Regions from separate parts of the Paenibacillus sp. RC84 genome, predicted to be linked through region 1. Evidence: riboswitches for the same ligand, from Rfam matches in the RefSeq annotation. Region 1 holds a riboswitch; the other holds the start of a gene.
The links. Region 1 has a riboswitch for ZMP and ZTP ahead of ABH899_RS13790 (bifunctional 5,10-methylenetetrahydrofolate dehydrogenase/5,10-methenyltetrahydrofolate cyclohydrolase). Riboswitches for the same ligand answer to the same signal wherever they lie in the genome.
Positions count from the first base shown of each region.

Region 2: another riboswitch for ZMP and ZTP. It lies ahead of rpiB (ribose 5-phosphate isomerase B); the one in region 1 lies ahead of ABH899_RS13790 (bifunctional 5,10-methylenetetrahydrofolate dehydrogenase/5,10-methenyltetrahydrofolate cyclohydrolase).

Region 1 covers NZ_JBGBYL010000005.1:253,426-268,488, forward strand. The annotation lists gene ABH899_RS13775 (hypothetical protein) at 87-221, opposite strand; gene ABH899_RS13780 (lytic polysaccharide monooxygenase) at 407-1,468, opposite strand; gene ABH899_RS13785 (MFS transporter) at 1,943-3,139, shown strand; ZMP/ZTP riboswitch at 3,227-3,306, shown strand; gene ABH899_RS13790 (bifunctional 5,10-methylenetetrahydrofolate dehydrogenase/5,10-methenyltetrahydrofolate cyclohydrolase) at 3,392-4,249, shown strand; gene ABH899_RS13795 (cyclodeaminase/cyclohydrolase family protein) at 4,246-4,866, shown strand; gene ABH899_RS13800 (DinB family protein) at 5,009-5,503, opposite strand; gene ABH899_RS13805 (CGNR zinc finger domain-containing protein) at 5,700-6,251, shown strand; gene ABH899_RS13810 (aminopeptidase) at 6,373-7,605, shown strand; gene yqeK (bis(5'-nucleosyl)-tetraphosphatase (symmetrical) YqeK) at 7,864-8,499, shown strand; gene ABH899_RS13820 (MFS transporter) at 8,895-10,124, shown strand; gene dhaS (dihydroxyacetone kinase transcriptional activator DhaS) at 10,199-10,783, opposite strand; gene ABH899_RS13830 (bifunctional cytochrome P450/NADPH--P450 reductase) at 11,114-14,320, shown strand; gene ABH899_RS13835 (hypothetical protein) at 14,540-14,785, shown strand; gene ABH899_RS13840 (TVP38/TMEM64 family protein) at 14,992-15,063, shown strand, end outside.
Region 2 covers NZ_JBGBYL010000013.1:39,882-54,944, reverse strand. The annotation lists gene atpF (F0F1 ATP synthase subunit B) at 1-392, opposite strand, end outside; gene atpE (F0F1 ATP synthase subunit C) at 503-715, opposite strand; gene atpB (F0F1 ATP synthase subunit A) at 822-1,601, opposite strand; gene ABH899_RS25880 (ATP synthase subunit I) at 1,628-1,996, opposite strand; gene ABH899_RS25875 (AtpZ/AtpI family protein) at 1,989-2,222, opposite strand; gene wecB (non-hydrolyzing UDP-N-acetylglucosamine 2-epimerase) at 2,420-3,556, opposite strand; gene upp (uracil phosphoribosyltransferase) at 3,581-4,210, opposite strand; gene ABH899_RS25860 (serine hydroxymethyltransferase) at 4,451-5,701, opposite strand; gene ABH899_RS25855 (TIGR01440 family protein) at 5,805-6,464, opposite strand; gene rpiB (ribose 5-phosphate isomerase B) at 6,494-6,952, opposite strand; ZMP/ZTP riboswitch at 7,118-7,198, opposite strand; gene ABH899_RS25845 (low molecular weight protein arginine phosphatase) at 7,301-7,882, opposite strand; gene ABH899_RS25840 (manganese efflux pump MntP) at 7,967-8,539, opposite strand; gene ABH899_RS25835 (L-threonylcarbamoyladenylate synthase) at 8,780-9,865, opposite strand; gene spoIIR (stage II sporulation protein R) at 9,895-10,605, opposite strand; gene prmC (peptide chain release factor N(5)-glutamine methyltransferase) at 11,271-12,173, opposite strand; gene prfA (peptide chain release factor 1) at 12,181-13,251, opposite strand; gene ychF (redox-regulated ATPase YchF) at 13,467-14,567, opposite strand; gene ABH899_RS28615 (YhjD family protein) at 14,666-14,815, opposite strand.

The DNA.
Region 1 (15,063 bases):
AAAAAGTCCTTTATTTTTCAAAGCGAAAAAAAACCTCCACGCCCATTAAAGGGGATGGAGGTTTTTTTAAAATTTCCTATGCTTTATTACAGAGACTGTTGAGTTTTAGCGGAACCCGCAAAGGTCTGAAATTGATCCTTTAATTTCTGGCGGGCGTCTTTATTGCGGAGTAAGTAAGCAGCTCCTAGACCAATTGCAGTAAACATCATTTTTTTACCCATTTTCGTTTACCTCCTCGTATGTTAAGGTTGCTGGCTCTACAGAAAATTACCCGCTCAGCCCGATGCTAAACATTTTTCCGCGTAATAAACTAAAAAGAGAGGGCGGTGCTGCCGTGCAGACCCATCTTCTTCAAATAAAAAAGACCACCCGATAAGAGCTCGGATGGTCCTTCTTGTTGAGTGAATTAAACGGTTTTCCAAACGTCGGCTTTACCAGGAGTTTCGCCTTGTGTCCACCATTTGGCTTCGTAAACGACACCGTTGTAAGTAACGCGGTTGCCTGCTGTGTAAACGGAGGATGCGCTCCAAGCAGGTGCAGTCGTGCCGCCACCGCCGGCCGTTGTTTTAGCCGTTACAGCGGAGCTTGCAGCGGAAGTGTTGCCTGCTGCGTCTTTCGCTTTAACCGTGAACGTGTAGCTAGTGTCAGCCGTCAGGCCTGTTACCGTGAAGCTGGTTGTCGTGGAAGTTCCTACAAGAGTGGAACCTTGGTATACATCGTAACCCGTTACGCCGACATTATCGGAAGAAGCGCTCCAGTTCAGAGTTACGGAGTTAGCTGTTACGCCGGAAGCAGTCACGCCTGCAGGAACAGTAGGAGCTTGATTGTCTGTAGGTGTACCAGTTCCGCCACCGTTTACGTTAACGTCGATTACGTTGTAGAAAGCGTTAGGCGTATCGGCGATTTCCCAAACAGCCAGGATTACGTTGTAACCGCTGCGGGCAGGAACGTCACAAGTGTGGGAAGTGGAAGGGTTCGGTTTTTTACCGCCGTCGTTGAAGGAGCAGAACAGTTCGAAATCCGAACGTTTCAGAGCTGCGTTAGGATTCCAGCCAGTTTTCGTGATGTAGTATTTCCATTCTCTCGTTGCGTGTGCGGCAGTCAGCTTCCAAGTGAACGTATTGCTTCCGCTGTTGATGTTCACTTTGGACCAGCGGTCTGCAGTTTGAGCGTTCAGTTCAGGGAAAGCGGCGCCAGCGCCGGCGATTTGACCGTCAGCAGGGCCTCCTGCAGGGTAGCTGCCAGGTGCTTCAAGGCTTTGCGGCTCGTACACGATGGCTCCGCAGTTTTTGTTAATGCCTTGATTACAGAGGGCTGCGCGGCTTGCCGGACCTGTGATATAACCATGAGCGGAAGCGCTTTCAGCGAAAACGAGCGAGCAGATGGCACCGATTACGAGCGCAGCAAATGCTACGAGAAAAGGAGAAACTTTGAAAAGAGAGCGGTTCCATGAAATGGATTGGGACATTAGTTTAATACCTCCGATTTGAGTGAATTTGGAATACAGGGAATTTAGAACTATACTGCTGCGAATCGTAAAAAATCATAATGACACAAACCAGAGTGATTCTGGTGGATAGGTCAGGATTCGGCATCGTAAGCAGTGAATGGCTATCTACCGAGAGCAGCAAATGAGCTTTAATTCCTGCCTGTCAAAAAGTTTAGCATCTACCTCCTGTCAATTTATGTCTAAATGAATCAATTCACCTCCTCATATCCATATTATAGTATAAGGTAGAAGCAATGAAAGTAGGTCTTTAGAACTATTTATAGACATAAAATGGTGTAAATAGTAAAACATCTCCTCCGAAATATCCCGAAAATTTGGATATTTTTTTGTAAAAATCGTAAATTCGAAAATAAACTAGAATTAAAAGGGAAATTGTCGAAAGAAACGAATTAGAAGTATACGAATGCGGAAGAGGAAGGGAGTGAGCCGGTTATGAGTGTTGCGGCAGACATCAAATTGTTTATTTCCGTCAAAAAAGCATGGATTTTGGTCCTGGCGATGGTTTTGTACGGAATCGGCGTCGGGATTTTGGCGCCCATGAACGCCATTTACTTAAAAGAAGGGATCGGACTCGGGAAAGGCGAGATCGCGTCGATTTTTGCCGTTTCGCTTGTGCTCAATATGATTTTCACGATCAGCGTGGGCATTCTAAGCGATAAGATTCCGCGGAAGAAAATCATCCCCATGGCGGCTTCCGTGGTGTGTGCGGCCGGGCTGCTGATCTATATGAGAGCCGACGGGTACGTATCCGCGCTGGTGGGCATGTCGATCGCATCGGCCCCGTCCGGGATGGTTATGGGTCAGATGTTTGCCATGGCCCGAAACCATTTCTCGAAGCTGGCGCCGGACATCGTGGAGATTTCGCAGCTCTGGCTGCGCGCGTCTTTCAGCGTGGGTTTTTTTACGGGACTGCTGCTGGGAGCGAACATTTACTTATGGTTCACCTTCTACGGGGTACTCTGGGGCAATCTTGCGGGATACGCGGCACTCTTCGTCCTTCTGATGTTTTACCGGGAAACGGTGGAAGCGCCTTCCAAAGCGGTCGTTAAGAAGAGCGGCGAACCCTTCTCGCTGGCTATGCTGGCCGCGCTGCTTATGCTGTCGTGCGCCGATGCGATTCGGGGACTGTATCTTCCCCTTGTCGTGAACGAGAAGTTCGGCAATCCCGAGCTGATGTCTTACATCTGGAGCGCGCAGGCGGTGTTCGAATTGTTGTTTATGACGGTTGCGGGCTATTGGGCGCTGAAATACGGCTTCAAGCCGGTCATTCTATTCGCCGGCCTGTTCGCTCTGATCGTCTATCTGGTATACGCCAATGTCGATTATCTGCCGTTCTTTTTCGCCATGCAGCCGCTATATTCGTTTTACGTGGCCGTGCTGCTCGGGGTGGCAATGGGCTACGTCCAGCGGATGTTTTTGCACAAAACCGGGTTCGGAGCCAGCCTGTATGTCGTGATTACTCAAATGGCTTCTCTGGTCGGCTATTTCCTGCCGCTGCTGATCGATGGCATCACGCCGTCCATCTTTTATATCCCGGCTGCGCTCATTGTCGTCTCCATGCTGCTTATCACGAGAACGATGCTGAAAGAACGCGGCAGCAGAAAACCGGGAAACGTACAAACTTTGTAAGTGAGGCGGTGTGCCAACCGATCTTGAAAAAAAATGCTTCTCCGGCACTTTACCGTAAAACGTTCGCTGTGCTAAAATGAGGCCACTGGAACGGTGTGTAACTGGCGGAACGTGGGGAACCACGGGGGAGCACACGGGAAATATAGCCGTACGCCTGGGCGAAAGTATTTGCAGATAACGGGAAACCGCGATCTGCGGATACTTTTTTTGTTTTCTTTTTGCAGGGAACCAATAAATCGGGGGGCGGAACACATGGGAATGTTAATGAAAACGGCAGATCTTGCCGGTCGGTTAAGGGAATCGATCCGAATAGAAACGGACGCGTGGAAAAAGCGGGGAATAGAACCTTCCCTGGCGGTTGTACTCCTAAAAGGAGATCCGGCTTCCGAATACTACGCCAGAGCCAAGGAAAAGACGGCGCAAAAACTCGGCATCGGCTACCGGCTGATGGAATTCGATCCGGCTATTACGCAGTCGGAATTGCTCGGACATCTCGGAGAGCTGAACGAAGACAAAAGCGTGCACGGAATCATGCTGGAGCTTCCGCTGCCCCGGCATTTGAACCCGTCCGAAGCTTTCGAGATTATCCGCTCCGACAAAGATGTGGACGGGATTACGCCCGGCAGCAAACTTGCCTGTTTCCTCGGCACAAAAGGGCTGTACCCGGCAACGCCCCAGTCCTGTATCCGCATTCTGCAGGAATTCGGATTCGGACTGAAAGGGCGGCATGTGGTGCTCGTCGGGAGAGGCGAGACTGTCGGCAGGCCTTTGATGCCTATGCTGCTGCGGGAGCACGCGACCCTTACGGTATGCCATTCGCACACGGAGAATCTCGCGCGTCATATTGCCGGTGCGGACATCCTCATTACAGCGGCCGGAAGGGCGGGGATGGTTACCGCGGACATGGTGCACCCGGATCTGGTCGTTGTCGATGCGGGCATCAACGAAACGGACACGGGATTAACGGGGGATGTGAGCCCGGACGCTCTGCAGCGGGTAAAGGCGATGACGCCGGTGCCGGGAGGCGTAGGGACGTTAACGACGCTGATCTTGTTTGAAAATCTGTTAAAAGCGGTCGGAATGCAGATCGGGGAGGGAGCGCACAAATGAGGGTGTACGATCAGTCGATTCGCGAATTTCTGGCCGAGGCTTCTTCGGGCTCCCCGGTGCCCGGCGGAGGAAGCATTGCCGCTTTGGCCGCAGCCCTCGGAGCGTCCATGGGATCGATGACCGCCAGCTTGACCACGGGCGCCAAGTTTAAAGAGCAAGAAGCCGCGATGCTCGAGAATGCGGATCTTTTTCGGCAGGCCATCGTGCGGTTCGAATCCTTGCAGGAAAAAGATATGGCTTCATTCAGCCGGTTCATGAAGGCGCTGAAGCTGCCGGCTTCCACTTCCGTGGAGAAAGAAGCCCGGAGTCTCGCTATCCGGGAAGCCTCCGCTTATGCGGCGGATGTGCCGCTGGAACTGATGGAGGCGTGCCTCGGGGTCATGCGGCGGCTGGCGGCCCTGGCCCCGGAAGTCAACAAGAATGTGGTGTCCGATCTGGGAATTGCCGTTCTGATGCTGGAAGCCGCGGTACAATCCGCCTGGATCACGGTGGAAATCAACTTGAATGCCATGTCCGCCGACAGCCGGAACATATACAGAGACAAAGGAACGCTTCTGCTGAGCGAATCGGAAGAAATAAAGCGGAATGCTTTGATACAAGTAAGAGAGCGGATTTGAGAAGCCGCTTGGGGCCGCAGAGCTTTCCGATCATGGACGGCAAGATGTACCGTTCCGGCAATGATACCAAAAACCGTCTGAGCTTCTTCTGAAAAGAAGAGTTTCAGACGGTTTTTGTTGCCGGTTTAACGAGCCCGCGCGTTTATTCGCAGCTGCGAGTCGACGGCCAGGAGCCTTGAAGCTTGCGGATCAGCACGATCTCGCCGGTATGAAAAGCGTCGTGCTGGATGACGCTGCCGATGCGGAAACCGATCGGATGATCGCGGTATAGAGCGTCCATGTCCAGATCGGATTTGGTATCCAGAAGGCTGCCGATGCGGGTATGAACGGCGTCGAGCTCACGAAGCGTCCGCTGCCACGCTTCTTCGGAACCGTGCGTATCGGGCGTTTTGAATGTGTCGTCGTTATTCTGGGCCCAGTGGTCCGGTTCTTCGCCCTGGAGATGCTCCAGCAGCCGCTGCTTGTAGTAGACCAGATGGTTGACTGTCTCCCAGATGGTATTGCCCGCTTCACCCGGCGGCCGCCAGGAAGCTTGCTCGGCGCTTATCCCGCTAACGGCGTCTTTCAGAGGGGCATACCAGTCTTCCGTTCCGTAAGCGTGTTCCCAACCTCGTTTGAGAAGATCCAATCCGTTCATTCGATTTCCTCCTGAATTAAGAATGGTGTAAAATTAGAAAAGCGATGTCATCATGCGTGGACAGGTTGTGCAATGAGCCTGCCCGTTAGCGAACAATTCGACAGGTTTATTGTAACCATCTAAAACGATTATGATGGTTACACACTGGATTTTAACATCAATTGGAAAAAGACTCAATCTTTATTCGGAGGTTGTTTTGGAAAATTCGGCTTTAGAGTTTATGAACAGCCAGTGGTACGACTGGCGGGGAACGGGGCGGAGCGAGGACAGGCTCGACCGGCCGGGCTGGCTGGAAGCTTTTCTCGAGAAGTGGGAGCTGCAGGCCCAGGTGCCTCCGCAGCCCCACGAACGCGCCGCCCTCGGCGAGCTCCGGCAGGCTATGCGCGCGATCACGGAATGCGCTTGCACTAACAGCGAGCCGGATCGCGCGGACATCGCCAGGCTGAACGAAGCGATGGCTGAAGTGCCTTCCCGACCGGTTCTGGCGAGGGAAGAAGGCGGCTGGCGGCTGGAGCGCAGGACGGGCGATAGGGGCTGGGCCGCGGTCATGGGCCAGGTGGCCGTCGCATTTGCGCGGCTGCTGGCGGAAGAAGACGTGCGGCGGCTCAAAATGTGCGCCAATGAAGACTGCCGCTGGGTTTTCTTCGACGAGAGCAGAAGCCGGACGGCCCGGTGGTGCGACGATAAGATGTGCGGCAACCTGATGAAAGTCAGGCGCTTCCGGAAACGCCGGAAAGAAAACGATTGATCCGGCGCCGGAGTATTTTGCGGCCGTGTAACAAGGAATACGGCTTCGCAAGTCGAAGATGTAAGAGGAACCTACATAACGAGCAGACCGAGAGTGAATTTACCTACAAAGGAGAATGAATATGGCCGATCAATTCGAAAGAAATCTGGAAAAATACGCCGAGCTAGCGGTGAAAGTCGGTTTGAACATACAGCCGGGTCAGTCCTTATGGGTGAATGCTTCCATTCAGCAGGCCCCTCTAACCCGTTTTATTGCGCAAAAAGCATACGAAGCGGGAGCGAAATCGGTCCACGTGGAATGGATGGACGATGTTATTACGAAGCTGAGATATACGCTTGCTCCCGACGATTCGTTCGATACCTATCCGGCGTGGAGAGCGCAGGCGGTAGAAGAGCTGGCCGAAAACGGCGGCGCTTATCTGCTTATCGAATCAGGCAACCCGGAACTGCTTCAGGGAGTGAAGCCCGAACGCATCACGGCTTATTCCAAGGCAGCGGGCAAAGCGCTCGTCAAGTGGAGAGAATACATGACCTCCTACAAGATGACTTGGTCTATTCTTGCGGCGCCTTCCACCGGCTGGGCCCGCAAAGTGTTCCCCGATCTGCCGGAAGATGAAGCCGTGGCCGCTTTGTGGGAGGAGATTTTCAAAGCTACCCGAGTGGATCAAGACAATCCCGTTCAGGTCTGGGAGCGGCATAATGCCACGCTCATGGCCAAAGTGGAAGAGCTGAACGCCAAACAATACCGGAAGCTTCATTACCGGGCGCCGGGCACGGAGCTGAGCGTAACGCTGCCGGAGCGGCACATCTGGTGCGGAGGCTCGACTGTGAACGAGAAGGGGGATGCTTTCAATCCGAACGTGCCGACGGAGGAAGTATTCGTATCTCCGCTTAAGGACGGCACGAACGGAGTGGTTCGCAGCACGAAGCCGCTGAGCTATCAGGGAAATCTGATCGAGAATTTCACGCTTACGTTTGAAAACGGCCGTGTCGTGGACTTTCAGGCAGAGAAAGGCTATGAAGCGTTAAAAGGACTTCTCGAACTGGACGAAGGAGCCCGCCATCTGGGCGAGGTTGCGCTTGTGCCTCATGAGTCGCCTATTTCCGCGAGCAACATCATATTCTTTAACACGCTGTTCGATGAGAACGCGTCGAATCACCTTGCTCTGGGGAAAGCCTTCGGCTTCAGCATCCCGGACGGAACGAAAATGTCGGTGGAGGAGCTGACGAAGGCGGGCCTCAACGACAGTATTACCCACGTGGACTTCATGATCGGTTCGGCGGAAATGGACATTGACGGAGAACGGGCCGACGGGACGATTGAACCGATTTTCCGCAAAGGGAATTGGGCTTAATTACCCGTAAAATGCTGCAAATCGGCCTGTAAAGGCAGGGTAACGAGCGCGATAAGGATATCAAAGGTCAGCCGGGATTGCCGGCTGGCTTTTTCTTTGAGTGCATCCGTTCTTTTCTTTATGTGCAGCTCGTTATGCGTTTCTTACGGAAGCGTGCGGCGGGCTTTTTTGTTTTTAGGAAAGGTTTATTTGGAATTACCTGGGATATCCTTTTATACTTACAAAGTGGCCCTTATAAAACTAATGGGGAGTGAGGTAATGAACGTTTACGAGCATCTGGTCCAACCGGAACGGTCAGGCGACCTGAAAAAAGATGTGTATGCTTTTCTGACCGAAAACGGACACCGCGAAACCGCGGAGCACTGCATGAAGGTGGGCGAGAAAGCCCGCGAACTGGCCGTCCGCTTCGGGGCGGACCCGGAAACAGCGGCATCGTCCGGTTATTTGCATGATATCAGCGCCGTTTTTTCCAACGATACGCGTATTTCCGTGTCGGTTCAGCTTGGGATCGAAGTGCTTCCGGAGGAAGAAAGCTTTCCGATGATCATTCACCAGAAGATGTCGAAAGCGATAGCACGGGATCTATTCGGAGTGGCGGACCCTCAGATCTTGAGTGCCGTTGAATGCCACACCACGCTCAAAAAACAGGCATCGCAGATGGATAAGCTTCTTTTCACAGCCGACAAAATCGCCTGGGATCAGAAAGGCAATCCTCCATATCTCGAAGAGCTGAATAGGGGACTTGCGCTTTCGATAGACCATGCCGCGTTTGCCTATATCCGCTACTTATGGAACCGGAAAGACACGCTGAGAGTCGTTCATCCATGGCTTAGAGAGGCGTACGCGGATTTGTCGGGACGAATTGGAAGTGAGCCGGAAACGTGCGGAACCTAAGCCGGGGAAAAATTTTTGCACTGTCAATCGTTCTGATCGTTTTACTGGCTCCGTTTGTTTATGTTCAGGGAAATAAAATGGCCTATGCGGAAAGAGTCAGGAGTTACCTGCTCCAGGAAAAAAGCTACAAAGAAGAGGAACTGGCATCGGTCAAAGGGATTTGGGGGATGAAACTTCCTTCGGAAAAGCGAAGGGAGGGGTAGGAGGTCAACAACCGAAACGAACGGGTTTTAGTTTTTATGTAGACAATTTAAATAATTGTTGACCTAAAACCAAACGTTATTATATTATGTTTATGTATTAAATAAACCGAACGAGATATCGTTTGTTGACCAGGTCTTATTCTGAGTCTGAACAAAATCTCAGTGGGAAATCACAGGAAGGGGCTCTCAGTCGTGTTTAAAAATACTTTTGTCAGAACGATTATTTTATCCAACGTTCTGCTCCAGCTTGGCATCTGGGTAAGAAACTTTGCCATTCTGCTGTACGTGACGGATATAACGAATAACAATCCCAAGTTTGTATCGTTAATCTCAGTCGCCGAATTTACTCCGATTTTTCTTTTCGCGATTATCGGCGGAACGTTCGCGGACCGGTGGAAACCGAAGCGGACGATGATCGTTTGCGATCTTCTCTCGGCGTTGTCCGTATTCGCCGTCCTGCTTGTCGTCATGTTCGGTTCGTGGCAGGCGCTGTTTTTCGCGACGCTGGTGTCGGCGATTTTGTCGCAATTCTCCCAGCCGTCCGCATTGAAACTGTTCAAACAGCATGTCCCGGAAGAGCAGCTTCAAGGGGTCATGGCGATGTTCCAGACGTTAATGGCCATCTTTATGGTATTCGGCCCGATTCTCGGGACATTCGTGTACCAGCACTACGGTCTGGAAATTTCGATTGCGGTCATGGGGGTTTGTTTCATCGCTTCCGCCGCCGTTCTTACTTCACTACCGGCCGATCAGGAGAATCCGGCTAAGGCGGAACGCAATTTCATGCAGGAAATGAAGGACGGACTCCGTTACGTGTGGAACAGCCGTGCATTGAAGACGCTTGGAGGAACGTTCGTCGTTTCGGGCTTGGCGGTAGGGGTTATTCAGCCTTTGATGCTGTTTATCGCTATCGAAAATCTCGGGCAGGATAAACTGTTTCTGCAATGGCTTCTGGCGGCGAACGGAATGGCAATGCTGGCAGGCGGGGGTTTCGTCATGGCACTCTCGAAAAAAATGCAGCCGCAATCACTGCTTGCGGCGGGGCTTATCGCCAGCACCGTTGGAACGATAGGAATCGGCTTGTCCACAAGCGTTCCGCTGACGATCTTTTTCCAGGTGGTGAATGGGCTGTTTTATCCGTGCATCATGATCGGAATTAACACCATGATGATGAAAAACACGGAAGCGGCTTTTATCGGCCGCGTGGGAGGCGTATTAACGCCGATGTTTATGGGGTTTATGGTCATCGGCATGTCTGCCGCTGGATTTATGAAGGATATTTTGTCCCTTCAAACGGTTTATGCCGGAAGCGGAATTCTCTTCTTGCTCGGTGCGCTGCTGCTAGTTCCGCTAATGCTGCGCCGGACGGAACCTCCCCGGGAGAGCCAAGGCGCAGCAGCGGCAGCGGACAGCACCGACTAATCAAACGGCATCGCACGCAGTCCTGTACTATAAAAAAAGCCTCCCCTTTTGTTAGAAGGGGAGGCTTTTTGGCGTTAAGGCGCGGCTTCAACCGGCTGCGGTCCGGCATGTCGGCTGAGCGCGCGGAGCAGCGTACCGTCTACGAGGTCGCTGATCCGTTTCATCATCGTTTCGGGCAGTTCCTTCATGCCCGTTTTGACCCATTTGACGACGATGCCTACGAACGCGAAGGTATAAAATTCCGCAATAAAACATTTGTCCGCATCCGATACGTCAAGGCCGGAGGAAGCATCGTCCACTACTCGTTTGATCATGTCCTTGGTAGCCTCGAACAAATAGCCGTCAAACGCGTTTTGTCCCGGAGTATGGAGCGCGTTGATATAGAACAATCGGTTTTTCATCAAATAATGCAGGATTTGTACGGCCATGTCGCTCCAGTGTTCGTAATCGCGGTAATCGGCGATGCTTTCCACCGCTTCCGAATAGTAAATCCAGTGAACCAGGTCGTATTTGTCTTTAAAATGATAATAAAAGGTCTGTCTGTTCAGTCCGCTGCCGGAGGAAATATCCTGAACACTGATTTTAGCCAAAGGTTTCGTTTCCATCTGCTTTTTAAGCGATGCGGCCAGCGCTTTTTTGGTCGTTTGCGAATCGGTCATGATGTCACCTCGATATGGTTCTTCACACTCCACTTTCCAGTATAAAGGAATTGAGATCTTTTTAAAAATGTAGGAACGGATACGTGCGATTCGTTAACGGAAAAATCGGATTCATAAATAGACAATCCGGGTAAAGTGTTTTGTTTTTGGACAATTCGCTGGAATTGTCTATTTTGCGGGGGCGGTTTTTTGCGTTACACTGGAAATGATTACATAAGGCATCCATACAAGTGGTAATTTTTTCGCAGGCAGCCGCTGGAGAGCGAGAAAAATGGATAGCCGTTCCTTTCTTTTCAAATAGTAGGGAGGATGTGTAAGTACCAGTATGGCATGAACAAGGAGGGCGAGAGTGTCTTGGCTAAATCAGAACCGTTAATTCCGCAGCCCAAAACCTACGGGCCGCTCGGCAATCTTCCGTTAATTGATAAAGAAAGCCCGCTGCAATCGATGATGAAACTGGCGGATGAGCTGGGTCCCATTTTCAAGCTGGAGATGCCCGGCAGAACGCAGCTGCTGATCTCCAGCCACGAGCTGGTCGCAGACGCTTGCGACGAATCCCGTTTTGATAAGAAAATCGGAGCCGCTCTTTCGAATGTGCGCGCGTTTGGGGGAGACGGGTTGTTTACCGCGCACACGGATGAACCGAACTGGCAGAAGGCTCATCATATTCTGCTGCCGACGTTCAGCCAGCGTGCCATGAAGGCGTACCACAACATGATGGTGGACATTGCGGTCCAGCTCATCCAGAAGTGGTCCCGGCTAAACGCGGACGAAATCATTGATGTACCGGAGGATATGACGCGCCTGACGCTGGATACGATCGGATTGTGCGGGTTCAATTACCGGTTTAACAGCTTTTACCGGGAGCAGCCGCATCCTTTTATTACAAGCATGGTAAGAGCGCTTCACGAAGCGATGAATCAGACCCAGCGTCTCGGACTTCAGGACAAGCTGATGGTCATTACGAAGAGACAATTCAACCATGACATCCAGGCGATGTTCGCCTTGGTGGACAAACTGATTGCCGAACGAAGGGCCCAGGGAACGGAAGGGATCGATGACCTGCTGTCCCACATGCTGAACGGCAAAGACCCGGAAACGGGCGAATCCCTGGGTGACGAGAATATTCGCTATCAGATCATTACGTTCCTGATCGCGGGCCACGAGACCACAAGCGGACTTCTCTCGTTCGCCCTTTATTTTCTTCTTAAAAATCCCGACAAGCTCCGGAAAGCGTACGAAGAAGTGGACCGGGTTCTGACCGATCCCGTGCCGACTTACGCACAAGTCCGCGAGCTTACCTACATCCGGATGATCTTGAACGAAGCGCTGCGGCTTTGGCCGACGGCTCCCGCTTTCGTGCTTTACGCGAAAGAAGACACCGTGCTGGCCGACAAATATCCGCTGCAAAAAGGGGATAGCCTGACAGTGCTCATTCCGAAGCTTCACCGGGACAAGACCGTGTGGGGAGATGACGTGGAATCGTTTATTCCCGAGCGGTTCGAAGACCCGGGGAAAATTCCTTACGATGCGTACAAGCCGTTCGGCAACGGACAGCGGGCCTGCATCGGCCAGCAGTTTGCCATGCAGGAAGCTACGCTTGTGCTCGGGATGGTTTTGAAGCATTTTAACATTATGCCGCATAGGGATTATGTCCTGAAGGTAAAAGAAACGCTGACGATGAAGCCCGAAGGCTTCACGATGAAAGTGGAGCCGCGCCAGCAAGGCGTTGCCGTCACCATTCCGGGGACTGCGGTTTCCGCGGCGGATGACAAGCGGGTCAAAGAACAAGCCGTTCCGCTCAGCGTGAACGCCCACAATACGCCGCTGCTTGTGCTGTACGGCTCGAACCTCGGTACCGCCGAAGGCATTGCGCGCGAACTGGCCGATGCGGCGAAATACCAGGGCTTCCGCCCCGAAGTCGCTTCCATGAACGACTATGCCGGGAAGCTGCCAAAGGAAGGGGCTCTGTTCCTCGTAACCGCCTCCTACAACGGCAAGCCGCCGAGCAACGCCAAAGACTTCATGGACTGGCTCGAAAGCGCGGAACCAAGCGAAATCGCCGGCGTCCGGTTCGCCGTGTTCGGCTGCGGCGATCATAACTGGGCGAGCACGTATCAGGACGTTCCGCGCCGGGCCGACGAGCTGCTTGCCTCCAAAGGAGGGCAGCGCCTTGCCGGCCGGGGAGAAGGCGATGCCAGCGGCGATTTCGAGAAGCAGCTGGAAGACTGGCGCGAAGCGCTGTGGCCGGACGTCATGAAGGCGCTGGGCCTGGAGCTCGCCGAGATCTCGGAGAAGGAGAAAAGCTCGCTCAGCCTGCAATTTGTGAGCGGCTTCGCCGGTACGCCGCTGGCGGAATCCTACGATGCCGTGCATGCGGTCATCGCCGGGAACACGGAGCTTCAGCGGGAGGGAAGCGGGCGCAGCACCCGCCGGATCGAGGTGAAGCTGCCCGAAGGCGTGACCTACCGGGTCGGCGATCACCTGGGCGTCCTGCCGCGCAACTCGCGCGAAAGCGTGGCGCGTGTGCTCCGCCGGTTCGGGCTGCAGGGCAGCGACCACCTCATTCTGAGCGGAAGCGGACGAAGCGCCGCCCATCTGCCGCTGGACCGACCGGTGAGCCTGGAAGATCTGCTGGGCCACAGCGTGGACCTGCAGGAAGCGGCAACCCGGGCCCAGCTGCGGGAGCTGGCGGGCTGCACGGCGTGCCCGCCGCACAAGCGCGAGCTGGAAGCCCTGCTGGAAGAGGACGCGTACCGCGAGCAGGTGTGGAAGAAGCGCGTGTCCATGCTCGACCTGCTGGAGCGGTACGAAGCGTGCGAGCTGGGGTTCGAGCGCTTCCTGGAGCTGCTGCCGCCGCTGAAGCCGCGGTACTACTCGATCTCCAGCGCCCCGCAGGTGCAGCCGGAAGAGGCGAGCATCACGGTCGGGGTCGTGAAGGGACCGGCGTGGAGCGGACGCGGCGAGTACCGGGGCGTGGCGTCGAACTACCTGGCGGAGCGCCGGGAGGGCGATGCGGTCGTCATGTTCGTCCGGACGCCGGAATCGGGCTTCGGGCTGCCGGAGGATCCGAAGACGCCGATCATCATGGTCGGCCCCGGCACGGGCGTGGCGCCGTTCCGCGGGTTCCTGCAGGCCCGCAGCGCGCTGCGGCGGGAAGGAACGGAGCTGGGGGAAGCGCACCTGTACTTCGGCTGCCGGTGCGAGAGCGACTACATTTACCGCGAGGAGCTGGAGCGGTACGAGCGGGAAGGCATCGTCAAGCTGCACACGGCGTATTCGCGGGAGGAAGGAACGCCGAAGACGTACGTGCAGCACCTGATGAAAGAGAATGCGGCAGAGCTGATCGCTCTGCTCGAACAAGGCGGGCGGCTGTATGTATGCGGAGACGGAAGCCGGATGGCGCCGGACGTGGAAGAGCAGCTAATGGAGGCTTACGCGAAGCTTCATCAGGCAAGCCCGGAAGAAGCCCGGAAGTGGCTGGACGGCTTGCAGACGGACGGACGCTACGCCAAAGATGTCTGGGCTGGCGTTTAACGGTGATCGCTCGAACTGAACGGGATCTCCCGAGATAAAAGTACAGCAAGCCTCCGTAAGCGGGCAAATCCGCTTGGGGAGGCTTTTTGACTGCCGCTTTCGGGCAAGCGGGAAGGGCATGAAAGACAGGGCGGGCGCACGGAGCGCCGCCCTCTCTGGGTCCTGCTTCCTTATTTGGCCGCTACGTCGGTTCTTACTACGCCCACATCGGAAGCGTTGATGGCGAATGCGTTGCCGCCTTGTCCCGTATGCGCCTTGGCCGATTGGTTAACGTTTCTTGCCTTTTTTAAACACTTTCACATGGACGGCGTTGCTGGCCAGCGCGTTTCCGGCGTGTGTTTTGGCGATGGCGGACTGGAAGATCTGGATGACCAGAAACTTGTTTTTGCCCACTTTATAGGTATAGGATTTGGTTTTCGTATGAACCGCAGGATGCGGCCTCCTTATCCGGTAAGTTATCCCTAGCATATGAAGAATGAGAGATAGGAGAAGCGGCGAATGGCAGAGCAGATAAGCGGTCTCCGGAAAAAAGAGAGGCAGCTGCGGGCAGGCATGCAAATGCTTCCTGGTTTTCCCGGAAGTAAGGGTGGGAAAGACGAGGTTTTTAAGGTAAGCTTAGGCTAGCGGAAATGACCTTCCAAATGACCCCCCGAAAGGAAAAAGCGGAATTCATGGATATTTCAGACATCGTGTCCTATGTAACAAATGAAGACAATTTAAAACATCTGCTGGAACAATACCGG
Region 2 (15,063 bases), on a different contig from region 1:
ATAACGGACATAGCGCTAACTTGACCGCGCAGTGCTGCAACCGCTTTGTTTTTCTCGCTTTCGATCTCGCGTACCGCTTCTTCTTTCACGCGGTCCGCTTCGCCTTTCGCTTTATCGACGATTTCTTCGGCTTGCTTGGAGCTCGTCAATTTAGCTTGCTCGATCATTTGGTAAGCTTCTTTACGTGCCTCTTGAATTACCTGCTTCTGTTCTTCGAGCATTTGCTCGGCTTGAACACGACTTGCGTCAGCAGAGTTCATCTGGTCGGCAATCAGCTTTCTGCGCTCTTCCATCGTTGCGAGCAACGGACCGAAGGCGTATTTGCTGAGCACCCAGTATAGAATTCCGAACGCGACAAGCGCGAATACGAACGATTCCCAATTCCAAGACATTCGAGTCACTCCTTTCCGTAACTGTGTGCTGGGGCGATTCTTCAAAAACCTAATTCATAGCGAAGGCGCGGATGGCTCAGGCCTTCCCCGCCCAACCGAGGCTATGCGAATTATTTGAAGAAAATCAGGAAGCCCAGAACGACACCGATAATCGGAACAACCTCGACGATACCAACACCGATAAACATCGTTGTTTGCAGAGTACCACGAAGCTCAGGTTGACGAGCGATACCTTCTACTGTCTTGCTTACGATCAGACCGTTACCAATACCAGCGCCAAGTGCGCCCAAACCGATTGCTAATGCTGCTGCCAGGAATTCCATGAAAAATTTCCTCCTCAGAAAATAGGTTTTGTACCTGTAATGTGTATATGGATCCCACGCCTTGCGGAAGCCGCGCAGAGCTGCTAATCGCAGCTGAGCCGATCATTTAGTGATCTTCATGATGAACGGTAGCTTGGGAAATGTAAACCATGGTAAGGATGGTGAACAAGAATGCCTGGATGGCACCTACGAAGATACTGAAGCCCTGCCAAACGGCGAGCAGCGGTATCCCTACAACACCCAGCATCATAATGGTGGAGATCAAAACCTCACCCGCAAAGATGTTCGCGAACAAACGAAGAGCAAGCGTCAACGGCTTGGAAAGCTCTTTAATGATGTTCAGCGGCAGGAAGAACCAGAACGGCTCAAAGTAATGCTTCAGATAATGTTTCGTGTTCTGTGTCAAACCGAGTGTATTCGTCATAACAAACACCATCAGGGCGAGTGCGGACGTTACGGAAAGGTCGGCTGTCGGTGATTTCCACCAAGCCACAGAAGCATGCTTGCCTGCTGCCTCCAGCTCATGAATACGGGCATCCGTCAAGACTTGCTGACCGAATAGCGTAAATCCATTATGATGGTCGGTTACGATACCGAACGGAAGACCGAGAAGGTTGGAGACAAAGATAAACATAATTAATGTCAATCCTAACGAAATGTAGGACTTTGCCTTGCTGAGCGGCATCGTACTCGCAATCGTGTTATGAACGAACTCAACGACCCATTCCATAAAGTTTTGCAATTTGGAAGGTTTGTCGACGGACAGATTCCGCACGGACAGAAGAGCCAGGACTAACACAACCACGCAGGATACGATAATCGCCAAAAAGGTTGAAATGTCAATATCGATACCATTTTCGAAGTGTAGCACGGGAAACTCATGCATTTTCCAATTTCACCCCTTTCCATGCATTACGGTTTGTGTGGACGACTCAAAATGCCGACTAGCAAAAGTATAAATGGAACCAAAAAGCAACCAATAATGGTTGAGGCGATATCAAGATGTTGTGGAAATTTAAGCGCAATCATAACGGCAAGGAGCACGGTAGCCAGACGGCTTAAAAATCCGAGACTCATACGCTGTGCGCCCCGCTCTGCAACGGTTTTGCCGATCAAATCGACTCTGCGCTGAAGGAGCAAAGCATTGATGCCGCTTGCAACCGCACCTACTGATAATCCTGCAGCTACCGTGCGTACGGAAGGGACAAGCGCCCAGACCAGTAAACATGCGGCGAGAAGCAGAAGTGCGATACGCATAGCTTTCTTGAGCAGGTCATTCATCGGGTTCCTCCAGAAACTTCTTAAGCAGCATGATAACCGAAGCGATCCCCGCGAAGAGACCAAGCATCACGCCTGCTACTATCCAGCTTCTCGGACCGCCAAAACGCTGGACTGCGAAGTTCGCGGCGAAGTAGCCGAGCAGTGTACAGATAGCGATATCAAGCCCGAGTGCGCCTACAAGGCCGGCCGCCCTCCAAGGATTATCGCGGTTTCCTTTGTTTTTCATGGCTTTGACCCCTATCAATCCTCATATATTGTATCGGAGCAAAGTCTACTTTGTCAATTCGTATAAAATCAAACATTTCGTGAACAGCACTGCCGAAATCCCTTGTATATCAAGGGATTTCAGCATTTAAAACCAAACAGTGGAACTGTACAGTGTGACCTTTGTCATTGCATCGTCACAATGTCGAAAGAGTTGCGTCAAAATGAGTCCGGTTTTTCCGTTTTATAGCCGAAATGGTGAAGGATTCCCTGCACGATTCTGCGGGAAGCTTGTCCGTCCCCATAAGGGTTCACAGCGTCTTTCATACGATCATACGTTTGCGGATCGGTGAGCAAAGCGCGTGCGCGCTCGTAAACTTTTTCCCCGTCTGTACCAACCATTTCCAAGTTTCCGGTTTCTACGCCTTCCGGACGTTCCGTAGTGTCACGAAGAACCAAGGTCGGAATCCCGAAAGAAGGGGCTTCTTCCTGCATACCTCCGGAATCTGTCAAAATCATATAAGTATGAGGATAAATATTATGGAATTCGAACACGTCGAGCGGATCAATCAGTTTAATTCTCGGGTGGTTGCCCAGAATCTCATAAGCCGGTTCCTTAACGGCCGGGCTCGGATGAACCGGATACACGATCGCGACATCCTCGAATTCGTCCGCAATGCGCTTGACCGCGTTGAAGATCTGACGGTGCGGCTCGCCCTGCGCTTCCCTGCGATGGGCCGTCATCAGGATGAGACGCTTGCCTTCCGCCCAGTCCAGAACCGGATGGTGGAAGTCCTTCTTCACGGTGTACTGGAATACGTCCGTTACGGTGTTGCCGGTAACATAAATCGTGTCTTCCGATTTATTCTCTTTGCGCAGGTTGCCTGCCGACAACTGGGTCGGAGCAAAGTGCAAATCCGCGAGGACGCCAGTCAACTGACGGTTCATCTCCTCCGGATACGGCGACATCTTGTTCCAGGTCCGCAAGCCCGCTTCCACATGGCCGACTTTGATCTGCTGCAGGAAGGCCGCATAGCTGGCAAGGAAGGTGGTCAGCGTATCGCCGTGCACCAGAATCAGGTCCGGCTTCGCTTCGCGGAAAACAGGCTCCAGGCCTTGAAGAACCCGGATAGTAACTTCGTTGAGTGTTTGACGGTCCTTCATGACGTTGAGGTCGAAATCTGGCTGGATATTGAACAACTCAAGCACCTGATCCAGCATTTGACGATGCTGGGCCGTTACGGCCACGAGTGATTCAATCTGTTCCGGATGCTTCTGAAGCTCCAAAATAAGCGGAGCCATCTTGATGGCTTCCGGTCTTGTACCGAAAATCGTAATCACTTTCAACCTTTTCATGAACGTACGTCCCCCCAAAATACTTTATTTCGTACCGAATAAACGGTCGCCCGCGTCTCCCAGACCGGGAATGATGTAACCATGATCGTTCAGATAATCGTCGATAGCGGCCACATAGATGTCAATGTCCGGATGCTCTTTCTGGACGGCTTCGATCCCTTCAGGAGCGGCGATCAGGCACATCAGCTTGATTTGCACGCATCCTCGGTTTTTCAAAGCGGTGATAGCCAGGTTAGCGGAACCGCCCGTCGCCAGCATAGGGTCCACGACGATCAATTCTCTTTCCTGTACATCTGTGGGTAATTTCACATAATACTCGACAGGTTGAAGCGTCTCGGGGTCGCGATACAGCCCGATATGGCCTACTTTCGCAGCCGGAATCAGATTCAGAATCCCGTCCACCATGCCGAGTCCTGCGCGGAGAATCGGGATAATCCCGAGCATGCGTCCGGAAATAATCCGGCAGTCCGCAGTCGCTACAGGCGTTTTGACCTGGATGTTCTCCAGCTGGATATTACGCGTAATCTCGTACGCCATCAAAGTGGCGACTTCATCCACCAATTCACGGAAATCCTTGGTTTTCGTATTTACGTCTCTTATGTATGTGAGTTTGTGCTGAATCAAGGGGTGGTCGCAAATGAACACCTTACTCATAGTATTCCTCCCGAATATCGATCTGGCTGATCTGGATGTCTTTCCAACTTTCCACAAACCTCGTCCATTATATCATATGTCTGTTTAGATATCCTCCCCAAAAAGCACACTCTCTTATGACAAGAATCTGCTTTTGTATGAACAATCCACCCTCTTTTTTTTCATAAAAAAAGGAACCCTTTACGGGTTCCCCGATTCACAAACCGCCTACTGGAAAGCAGGCTATTTTATATGGAAGAATTAATATTCCAATCCCGTGTACAGCGGGAATTTGGAGGTAACTTCTTTAACGAGTCCGCGGGCTTGCTCGTGAACGGCGGAATCGCTCGGATTTTTAAGCGTAAGGGCGATAATCTTGGCGATTTGCTTCATGGCTTCCGTATCCATTCCACGGGAAGTCGCGGCAGGCGTACCGATACGGATACCGCTGGTTACGAACGGGCTGGTCGGATCGAACGGAATCGCGTTCTTGTTGACGGTCACACCCACTTCGTCAAGAAGATGCTCGGCGTCTTTACCCGTGATGTTCAGGCTGCGCAGGTCGATCAAGATCAGGTGATTGTCCGTACCGCCGGAAACGAGGTTGATGCCTTCGGCCGTCAAACCTTCAGCCAGCGCTTTGGCATTATCAATAACGTTCTTTCCGTATGTTTTGAAGTCGGTTTGCAGGGCTTCTCCCAGCGCAACGGCTTTAGCGGCGATGATGTGCATCAGCGGTCCGCCTTGGGAGCCCGGGAATACGGCTTTGTCGATTGCGGCAGCCCATGGCTTGCGGCACAGAATCAAACCGCCGCGCGGTCCGCGAAGCGTTTTGTGAGTCGTTGTCGTGACAAAATGGGCATGCGGAACCGGGTTCGGATGCAGACCTGCCGCAACAAGACCCGCGATGTGAGCCATGTCAACCATAAACAGGGCGCCGACTTCGTCCGCGATTTGTCCCAGTTTTTCGAAATCGATGATGCGCGGGTAAGCACTTGCCCCTGCAACGATCATCCGAGGTCTGTGTTTGAACGCGGCTTTGCGGACATCGTCGTAATCGATGCGGGAATCCTGTTCGCTTACGCCGTAAGCTACGAAATTATAGAGGATACCGGACGCGTTGACGGGGCTGCCGTGTGTCAAGTGTCCGCCATGCGCCAGGTTCATACCCAGGACTGTGTCCCCCGGCTTCAGCGCGGCCAGATAAACGGCCATATTCGCTTGAGCGCCGGAGTGAGGCTGTACATTGGCATGCTCGGCCCCGAAAAGTTCCTTCGCACGGTCGCGCGCGATATCTTCGACGATATCCACGTACTCGCAGCCGCCGTAATAACGCTTGGACGGGTAGCCTTCCGCGTATTTGTTCGTCAGCACGGTGCCCATAGCTTCAAGAACCGCCTGGCTTACAAAGTTTTCGGAAGCGATCAGCTCGATTTTGTCGCGTTGACGGCCAAGCTCCAGGTTCATAGCCTCAACGATTTTCGGGTCCTGTTTACGCAAAAATTCTACCATCTATAACAACCTCCCATGGATTTTAAAATCACAATCAGTTTCACTTTGTACAAGCCGGATAAGCAGAAAAAAAGGTCCCCCGCTTATCACGGCTCCAGATACATTATTCGCAGGCGCCGCTGTCTGCCGCACTTCCCGGACTTGTCCGGGCAGGAGCAGCAGCGCCGACGAGTACGGGAATGCCCGGGCTCTCCGGGACAGCTTCGTACACCGCCCGTTGTCCGCCAATCAGCTTCGGACGCGTATACGCCATCGTCACGTGCGCCTCACCCACCCGTTTCACGGGCGGGCGCACAGGGACGGCTACCCGGCGGAGGTGCATGCCGATCAGCGTGTCGCCGATGTCGATGCCCGCATGGGCGGCGATCTCTTCCACGACGCATGCGCGCTCCAGGTGCCGGTATGCATGGGCGGCCATCGAGCCGCCCGCCTTGGGCACCGGCACTACATTCACCGGCTCCAGCCGGGAGTCTTGCTCCAGCAGCGCTTCTTCGACGACAAGCGCGCGGTTTAAATGCTCGCAGCACTGGAAGGCGAGCCGCAGCCCGTGTTCTTCCGCCACCCGGACAGCGGCGGCGAAAATGCGCTCGGCCGCTTCCGGCGTACCGGACGTGCCGATTCTCTGGCCCCGGACCTCGCTGGTCGAGGTACCGAACACGACGATCTGGCCGCGCCTTAAGCCGCCGGCCTCAATCAGCGCCCGGAAATTGGCCTCAACCGCAGGCCCTATTCCGTCCAGCCAGGCTTTCTCACCGTCATTCATACGATCACCTCCATTTAAAATAGAGCTCCTTACGGATGAATCGTATTCTTCTCTTCCAAAAGCTTCACTTTGTTCAGGCGGTTCTCATGACGTTCGCCGTGCGAAAACTCGGTCTCAATCCAGATCTTGACGATTTCCTGCGCCACGCCGGGTCCGATTACGCGTTCTCCCATAGCAAGCACATTCGTGTCGTTGTGCTCCCGGGTTGCTTTCGCGGAGAACATATCGTGCACAAGCGCGCAGCGGATGCCCGGCATTTTGTTCGCGGCAATGGTCATGCCGATGCCTGTACCGCAAATCAGAATACCTTTGTCCGCCTGCCCGTTAAGCACCATATCGCAAACCGGAACGGCGTAGTCCGGATAGTCGACCGATTGTTCACAGTTGCAGCCGACATCCTTCACTTCATGACCTAACGATTCCAGGTAAGGAACGATAACATCTTTAAGCCGGTATCCGGCGTGATCGGCGCCAATTGCAATTTTCATTGAAAAGCCCTCCTCGGGTGGGAATAAACTGCGTTTGGCTCTATTATAACCCAAACCGATCGGCCGGAGAAAAAAAACCGGCAAATTCCGACTTAACCTGCACCTGTGTAATCGTTAAGAGACAATGAAAAAAAGAGCATGACACGCGTAAATACGCATGTACTGCTCTTTTGCCCAGGCGACCGGCCGTATACCCCGATGCTCCACTGTGGTTACACCCACTCGTCGCCAGTTACATCGGGTCTTCTTTTATGCCCCTATCTTACCGTATTCCCGCAAAACTGTAAAGCCGCTAAAAAATGAAGATTTTGTTAGGCCGGGCAGAAAGATACTGCGACCGTTTGACGCTCATCGGCTTTCCTTTAGCTTTTGAACCAGTTTAACGAGCGCTTCTTCGATTTCTTCCGCCGTATGGCGATAAAGCTCCAACGAACCGCCGTAAGGATCGGAAATATCGTAATCCGGGAGTTGTTTTTCCAAGTGGATGAGCCGTGTCCGCTCTTCTATCGTGATTTCTTCGGAAAGGGCATGCTTAACCTGCACTTCGGCAATCAGCTTCTCCCATTCCGCGGCAGCCGTGATAACCTTGGGGTCGTCTTCTACAAATTCTTTCAGTGTATGTGTTTTATCCGCCGCCTGCGGGAACCGCTGAATAACGGCGCGTTTATGATCTTGTGTCATCGTTAAGATGAGATCGGCCCAATCCACGTCTGCGGATCTAAGAAGACTGGAGCTGATAGAAGCTTCACAGCCTTTTTCACGCAAAACGGAGGAAGATTGCCGGGAAATCGGACTGCCGTCGGAAGCAAAAACCCCTGCAGAACGGATATGGACTTCCAGGTTATCCTGCCGGGCCATATGACGCAAAATCCCTTCAGCCAGCGGGCTGCGGCATGTATTTCCGGTACAGACAAAAAGGATCTGTTTCATGTTTCGTCTACCTCCTTACAGAGTATTCCAACGGGTTATTCCGCTCTCTATATATTGTACCGTTTTTTTGAAATCAGGGACACTTTACAGCAGAAATTTCAGACCGAACAGCAGCAAAATCACACCGCCCAGCGCTTCTCCGTATTCACCGATCCAGCTTCCCACATGACGCCCGAGCATAAGCCCCAGAATCGACATGCCTCCGCCCAGCAATCCGAAAAGCAGCACCGTCAAAACCACATCCGTTGCGAAAATCCCCAGCGAAACGCCGACAGAAAAAGAATCCACGCTCACGCTTAACGCAAACAGGACCATTCCCCAGAAGGTGCGATGATCGAATGCATTGGAATCTTCTCCCCGGAACGAGCTGTAAATCATATGGGATCCTAACAAAATGAGCAGACCGCCCCCGGCCGCTACGGCAACTTGTCCGAGTAAAGAACCGAGATAATGTCCCGCATACATGCCGAGCAGCGGCATGAGGATATGAAAGAGACCGATCACGATGCTGATTTTAAGAATATGCAGCAGGCGTATACCCCTCATTCCAATTCCAATCCCTAAAGAAAACGCGTCAAAACCAAGCGCAATAGCCATGATGAAGATCGTCACCAGTTGGCCCCATACGAAAGGTGACACGCCCGCCAGTGCCGCCATTGGTATTTCCCCCTGTCCACTTTTTCTCTCTCAAGATATGCGGACAAACCGGGAAACATGCTATGGACTTGTACCTGTCTGCATAACCGATACAGGCGGCTGCTTTTCGGAACGGAAAAGAATAAAGACGTTCCGGGGGACCTGCAACTGCCCGAAGCTTAGCCTCTGACGGCAGTTACCTTATACGAACCGGAGAGTTTAAGAGGCCGTTCTACGGGCACCGGGTTTGCCCTTGTGTGTTTAAACCCGGATGACTTCCTGACCCGCCGCTTTCAGCAGACGGTTCATGACGGCACGGCCTATTCCCGTGTCCGGGCAGCCTTCCGCGAGAATATACGTCGCTCCCTCGCGGTCGAACTGCCGGAGCGCGGCATACAGCCCGCGCGCGATCGTCTCCGGCTCGGCCAGACGGCCGGAGGAGATTACGGCGTCCGCGTGATGCAGACCGCGGCGCTCGTCATAGGTGAGCACGCCCGTGCGCTCACCGCGGGCCTTGGCGGCGTCCAGGTCACGCCGCATCCACTCGGCGACGGCCTCCGGATCGTCGCCCAGCACCACGCGCATGCTCCCCTTCGGGGCATAATGCGCGTACTTCATGCCGGGAGCCCGCGGTGTCCCGGCCGGTTCCCCGGTGCGCACAGGCTCGCGCACCGGCACGTCCGGCAGCGCCTCGCGCAGCTGCTCGGCCGTCACCCCGCCGGGGCGCAGGATGTAGACCGCCCCGGACGCCCACTCCACGACGGTCGACTCTACGCCGACGCCCGTCGGGCCCCCGTCGACGATGCCGCCGATTCGTCCGCCGAGATCATCGGCGACGTGTTCCGCTATCGTCGGGCTGGGACGCCCCGAGCTGTTCGCGCTCGGGGCCGCAACCGGGCAGCCTGCGGCGCGCAGCAGCGCCAAGGCGACAGGATGGTCGGGGATGCGGACCCCGACGGTAGACAGCCCCGCCGTGACCAGCGGGGAAACCGCGCCCGCGCGGACCGGCACGATGACCGTCAGGGGCCCGGGCCAGAAGGCGTCCATGAGCCTGCGCAGGGGCTCGGCGGGCGCGCCCTCCGCGAACGCGTCCATTTGGGAGCGGTCCGCGACGTGGACGATCAGCGGGTTGTCCGACGGACGGCCCTTGGCCCGGTAAATGCCTTCTACCGCAGCGGAATTCGTCGCATCGGCTCCTAAGCCGTATACCGTTTCGGTCGGAAACGCTACGGTCTCTCCCTGAACGAGAAGACCGGCAGCTTCGGCAATCGCTTTATCCGCCGTTTCTCTTGTCCCCGTCCCCGTTCCGGCTTCATCGTGAATCTGCCATAGTTTAGTCGTTGTCAATGCTGTTCACCCTTACTGGTTTCCGAAATTTATCTGAACAGATTCAGGAAGAATCCGATAATACCTTGAAGCAGTTCCCACAGAAAAAATTTCACTTCCGTATCTCCGCCGGCAGTTGCAGCCGCCGCCGATCCTTCGGCGGGAGCGTCGGCCGTTTTTTTCTGCACGCCAGCGGTTTTGGCTTCACCGGGTCCTTCCCCGCCGTCTTCAGCAGGAGCCGCCTGGGCCACCGCTTCGCCCGACACGCCGTCTACAAAGCAAAGTGGAGGAAAAAGCACGCACCACCAGTTCTGGCCCTTCCCTTCGCCCAGAGATACACGAAGAGCTTCGTAATCCCCAGCCGGATAGACGCGACTGCCGTACATTTTGGTCGGGAACGGCACCTGTCCGAGCTCCACTGTGTAAGGAAGCCCTCCCAGACCGCGGGATGTCAGTGTATCGCGGACGACTTTTTCCAGAATCGGAAGGTTTTGCCGCACAATTTGCCTCGCTTCGTCAATGGAATGCGGTCCGGTGACCCATTCGTTCATCTGAGCGACAATGGCGTCCCGCACCAGCCGCTTGATGGCCTGATCCTCCGGCTTATCGGAGTTGGCCAGTATGCGAAGACGGATCGACTGGTCCGGGATAGCCCCTTCCGCCAGAGCCGCATTCGAACGCGTACCTTCCCAGCTCATCATCATGATGGCAAGAGCGAAAAACGTATAAAACAAGTGCTTGTATGATTTGCGGATGACCATAATAATTCCCTCCCGTTTCCCGGAAAAACAGCGCCAGCTTCGAAGCTGTTCTCTGTTTCTTCCTCTGTAACGGTTAGTATGGTCAAAAGGCAATTCTTTTAAACTAGTAATCTATGATTTTTTCACGTGGAACAATTTGTGGGTGTGAAACATAGAAACCTTTAGGAAAGTGACCGGCAATCGCAGCGACGTTATCGCAGCACAGGACTTTCATAGTGGGCCTGTATGGCGAACGTGCTGATATCTCTTAAAAAATTGATGCTCGCTAGATACGAGGTTTATAGATTTCCCGTTAGGGGAAGGGTAATAGCAAAGCCTTCAGCATCTCTCTGTTGAAAAGCTATTCTTTCGCTATACCCACGTCAAAAATGGGGTTCGCCATCCTTCCCCCCCGTTGCACGCAGTCGGTTTCCTAAGCAAGCGGATTTCTCACAGCCACACGCTATTTGCGTACGACGATAAATCCTTTGAGCTACCGGTCAGACTAACGTTTGCCGATACAAGACGCGGCCCAAAGTCCTTTGTTAACCCGGACAGTCATGAAATCGACATCAACTCACTGAATATCTCCGACGTGGTCGTCTAGGACTTGGGCTTCGCCGCTCCAATCAAGGATTCATAGCCTGTGACCGGCCTCTGACTGCTTTGTGCGGGTCCTGCCAGAGTCAGGCTTCTGAGGGGTCCTGTATCGCTATGACATGCCGGTCGATCCCAGCCAGGTCCTTCACGAAGCGGATCTCGCTCCACTCCCCCGCCGCGCGCAGCAGGTCCGCCACTGCCTCCGCCTGATGGATGCCGACTTCCAGCCCGACCAGCCTCGGCTGCTTCGGCAGCAGGGGGATCTGGCCGGCCAGCCGCCGGTACAGATCCAGCCCGTCTTCGCCTCCGAACAGCGCGAGATGCGGCTCATAGTCGCGCACCTCCGGCTGCAGCGACGGCGAATCCCCCGCCGGAATGTACGGCGGGTTCGAAACCAGGATGTCGACGGGCAGCCCCCGTTCGACGCAGGGCAGGAGCAGATCGCCCTCGCAGAAGGCGATCCGCTCCCCTACGCCGCATCGTTCGGCGTTGCCCTTGGCGACCTCCAGCGCCTCCGGCGAGAGGTCGCATGCCGCCGCGCGCCAATCGGGGCGCGCATGCAGCAGGCTCACCGGGATAGCTCCGCTCCCGGTGCCGATATCCGCAAGGAGGGGAGCGCCTTGCGGGAACAGGCGCGAGCCCTCGCGGAGGATTTCCTCCACGAGGAGCTCGGTTTCGGGACGCGGGATCAGGACCGCGTCCGTGACCCGGAGCGTTAGGCCGTAGAACTCCTGCTCGCCGGTGATGTACTGCACCGGCTCGCCCGCGGCCTTACGCTCCACGACCTCGCCCCATTGCTCCGCATGCGCAGCGGGAAAAGGCTCTTCCATCCGGAAGAAGAATTCCGTCCGGCTCAGACCCAGCACGTGCTGAAGCAGAATCTCCGCACAGATAGCCGCGTCCTGGATTTGCCGCTCTTTGAAAAAAGAAGAAGCCTGGGTATAGGCTTCTCGGATTGACATGCCGGCTTGATAAATAAGCCTGTTCATGATGGTTTTATTGCTCCCCTTTTTCAAGAAGCTCGGCTTGCGCCGTCATAGTCAGAGCATTGACGATTTCGCCCATGTCTCCGTTCAAGATGGTATCCAGTTTGTGAAGCGTAAGACCGATGCGGTGGTCCGTTACGCGGCTTTGCGGGAAGTTGTAGGTCCGGATGCGCTCGCTGCGGTCACCCGTGCCGACCTTGCTCTTACGCTCCCCGGCATACTTCGCTTCTTCTTCCTGACGTTTAACATCGTAAATGCGCGCGCGCAGAACCTGCAGCGCTTTCGCCTTGTTATCGTTCTGAGACTTGCCGTCCTGGCAGGTCGCCATAATGCCTGTCGGCACGTGGAGAACCCGGACCGCGGACTTCGTCGTATTAACGGACTGGCCGCCCGCTCCGCTGGAGCAGAACGTATCAACCCGAATATCGCTGTCCTTGATCTCGATATCGATCTCTTCCATTTCGGGCATTACGCCAACCGTGGAAGTAGATGTATGAATACGGCCGCCCGATTCCGTAACGGGAATCCGCTGAACGCGGTGTGCGCCGCTTTCGTATTTCATTTTGCTGTATGCGCCCTTGCCGTTAATCATGAAAATAATCTCTTTAAATCCGCCAAGGTCGTTGAGGTTCGCTTCCAGCACTTCGGTTTTCCACCCTTGGGCGTCCGCGAACTTGGAGTACATGCGGTACAGATCTCCGGCAAACAGAGCGGCCTCGTCACCGCCGGCCGCACCGCGGATTTCCACGATCACGTTCTTGTCATCGTTAGGATCTTTAGGCAGCATGAGCACCGTCAGACGCTCTTCCAGCTCGTCTTTGCGGCCGGACAGTTCCTCAATCTCCATTTTCACGAGGTCGCGCATTTCGTCATCAAGCTTCTCAGCCTGCATCGCTTTCGCCGCATCCAGCTGTTCCAGCACGTCTTTGTATTCCACATAAGCATCGTAGGCTTCTTGTAGGTCGGATTGTTCTTTTGAGAATTCCCGGAGCTTCTTCGTGTCGCTCGTTACATCCGGGTCACAGAGCAGCTCGCTCAGTTTCTCATAGCGATCCGCCAGAGCCTGCAAACGATCCAGCATTTGGACCACTCCTTACCATAATGTCAAAATAATCAGGGCCTTGCGCTGCTTTTGCAAACAGCTTAAATACTAAACGCACCTCTCGGCAGCGGTCAGGATAGTTTACGTAGGTGACCGGTTAACCGTTCAAGGGCCTTTATACCACCGAGGGATGTACATTCCCGCCTGTTCTATATAACACCGTATCAAGCTAAGGACACAGCTGTATCTGCACCCTAAACGTTGAAACGGAAGTGCATCACGTCGCCGTCCTGCACGATATATTCTTTGCCTTCCAGACGAAGCTGGCCTTTCTCTTTGGCCGCGTTCATCGAGCCGGTTGCGGTCAAATCTTCATAAGATACAACTTCCGCCCGGATAAAACCGCGTTCGAAGTCCGTATGGATGACGGCAGCCGCCTGCGGAGCTTTCGTTCCTTTGCGGATGGTCCAAGCTCTTACTTCCTGAACACCGGCCGTGAAGTAGGTGTAAAGACCGAGCAGCTTGTAGGCCGCTTTAATTAGACGGTCAAGACCGGACTCCTGAAGACCGAGCTCTTCCAGGAACATTTCTTTGTCTTCGCCTTCGAGCTCGGCGATCTCGGATTCAACCTTCGCGCTGATGGCCACAACCTCCGCGCCTTCTTGAGCCGCAAACTCGCGGACCTTCTGCACGTAAGGGTTGTTATCGCCGTCCGCCACTTCCGCTTCGCTCACGTTAGCGGCATAAAGCACGGGCTTCATGGTCAGCAGATGAAGGTCGCGCACAAGCACGCGCTCCTCGTCCGTCAGCTCCACGCTGCGGGCCGGCTGGTCGTTGTACAAAGCTTCCTTGATCTTCTCGAAGCATTCCACTTCAGCGGCATACTGCTTGTTGCCGCCTTTCATATTTTTGCGCGAACGGTCGATGCGCTTCTCCACGGAATCCAGGTCCGCCAGGATCAGCTCCAGGTTAATCGTCTCGATATCGGAGATCGGATCGACTTTACCGGACACGTGGGTAATGTTCTCGTCCACAAAACAGCGGACGACATGCACAATCGCATCCACTTCGCGAATGTTTGCCAAAAATTTATTCCCAAGGCCTTCGCCTTTGCTCGCGCCTTTGACCAGACCTGCAATATCGACGAATTCAAAAGCAGTCGGCACGATCCGGTTCGGATTCACAATATCGGCCAGTTTCTGCAATCTTTCGTCAGGCACCTCAACCACACCGACGTTCGGATCAATCGTGCAGAAAGGATAGTTTGCGGATTCGGCACCCGCTTGTGTAATCGCGTTAAATAGCGTCGATTTTCCTACGTTCGGCAACCCGACGATACCACAAGAGAGTGGCATATATAAACAACTCCTCTGAAGTTAGGTTATGATTAGTGATTTTAAGTTAAGTCTTCAATCAATGTATTATACAGGAAAAACGCGTAAAATCCTATAGTTTAATTCGTCTTAGCTACACCGATCTCTAAATAATACTTCATGCGTGTCGTTACCTCAGCTTTTACAAGCCGCCAGACCATCGACATCCGTTCTTCACAACCCGAAAAGGCGTACATGCACCGCAGGCTATTTTCATCCTCCGTAACCATGTACACCTTGAGGGAAAAACCTATTCTGTTGAGCTGCTGGATAAAAAGAGTGCAGAGGCTTATTACGGAGTTAAATTCGCGGAATTAAATGCAGATAAGAGTAACGAGAAGTGGAAAGAACAGCTTTCAAATAAACATTTCACAAAGGCAAGGACGAGAACAATTTGTTCAGAAGTTTGCTAAAGTGAAATAAGAATAAGCCCCCGGCCATTAGGCGCGGGGGCATCTGCGTTTATCAGACCATAAAG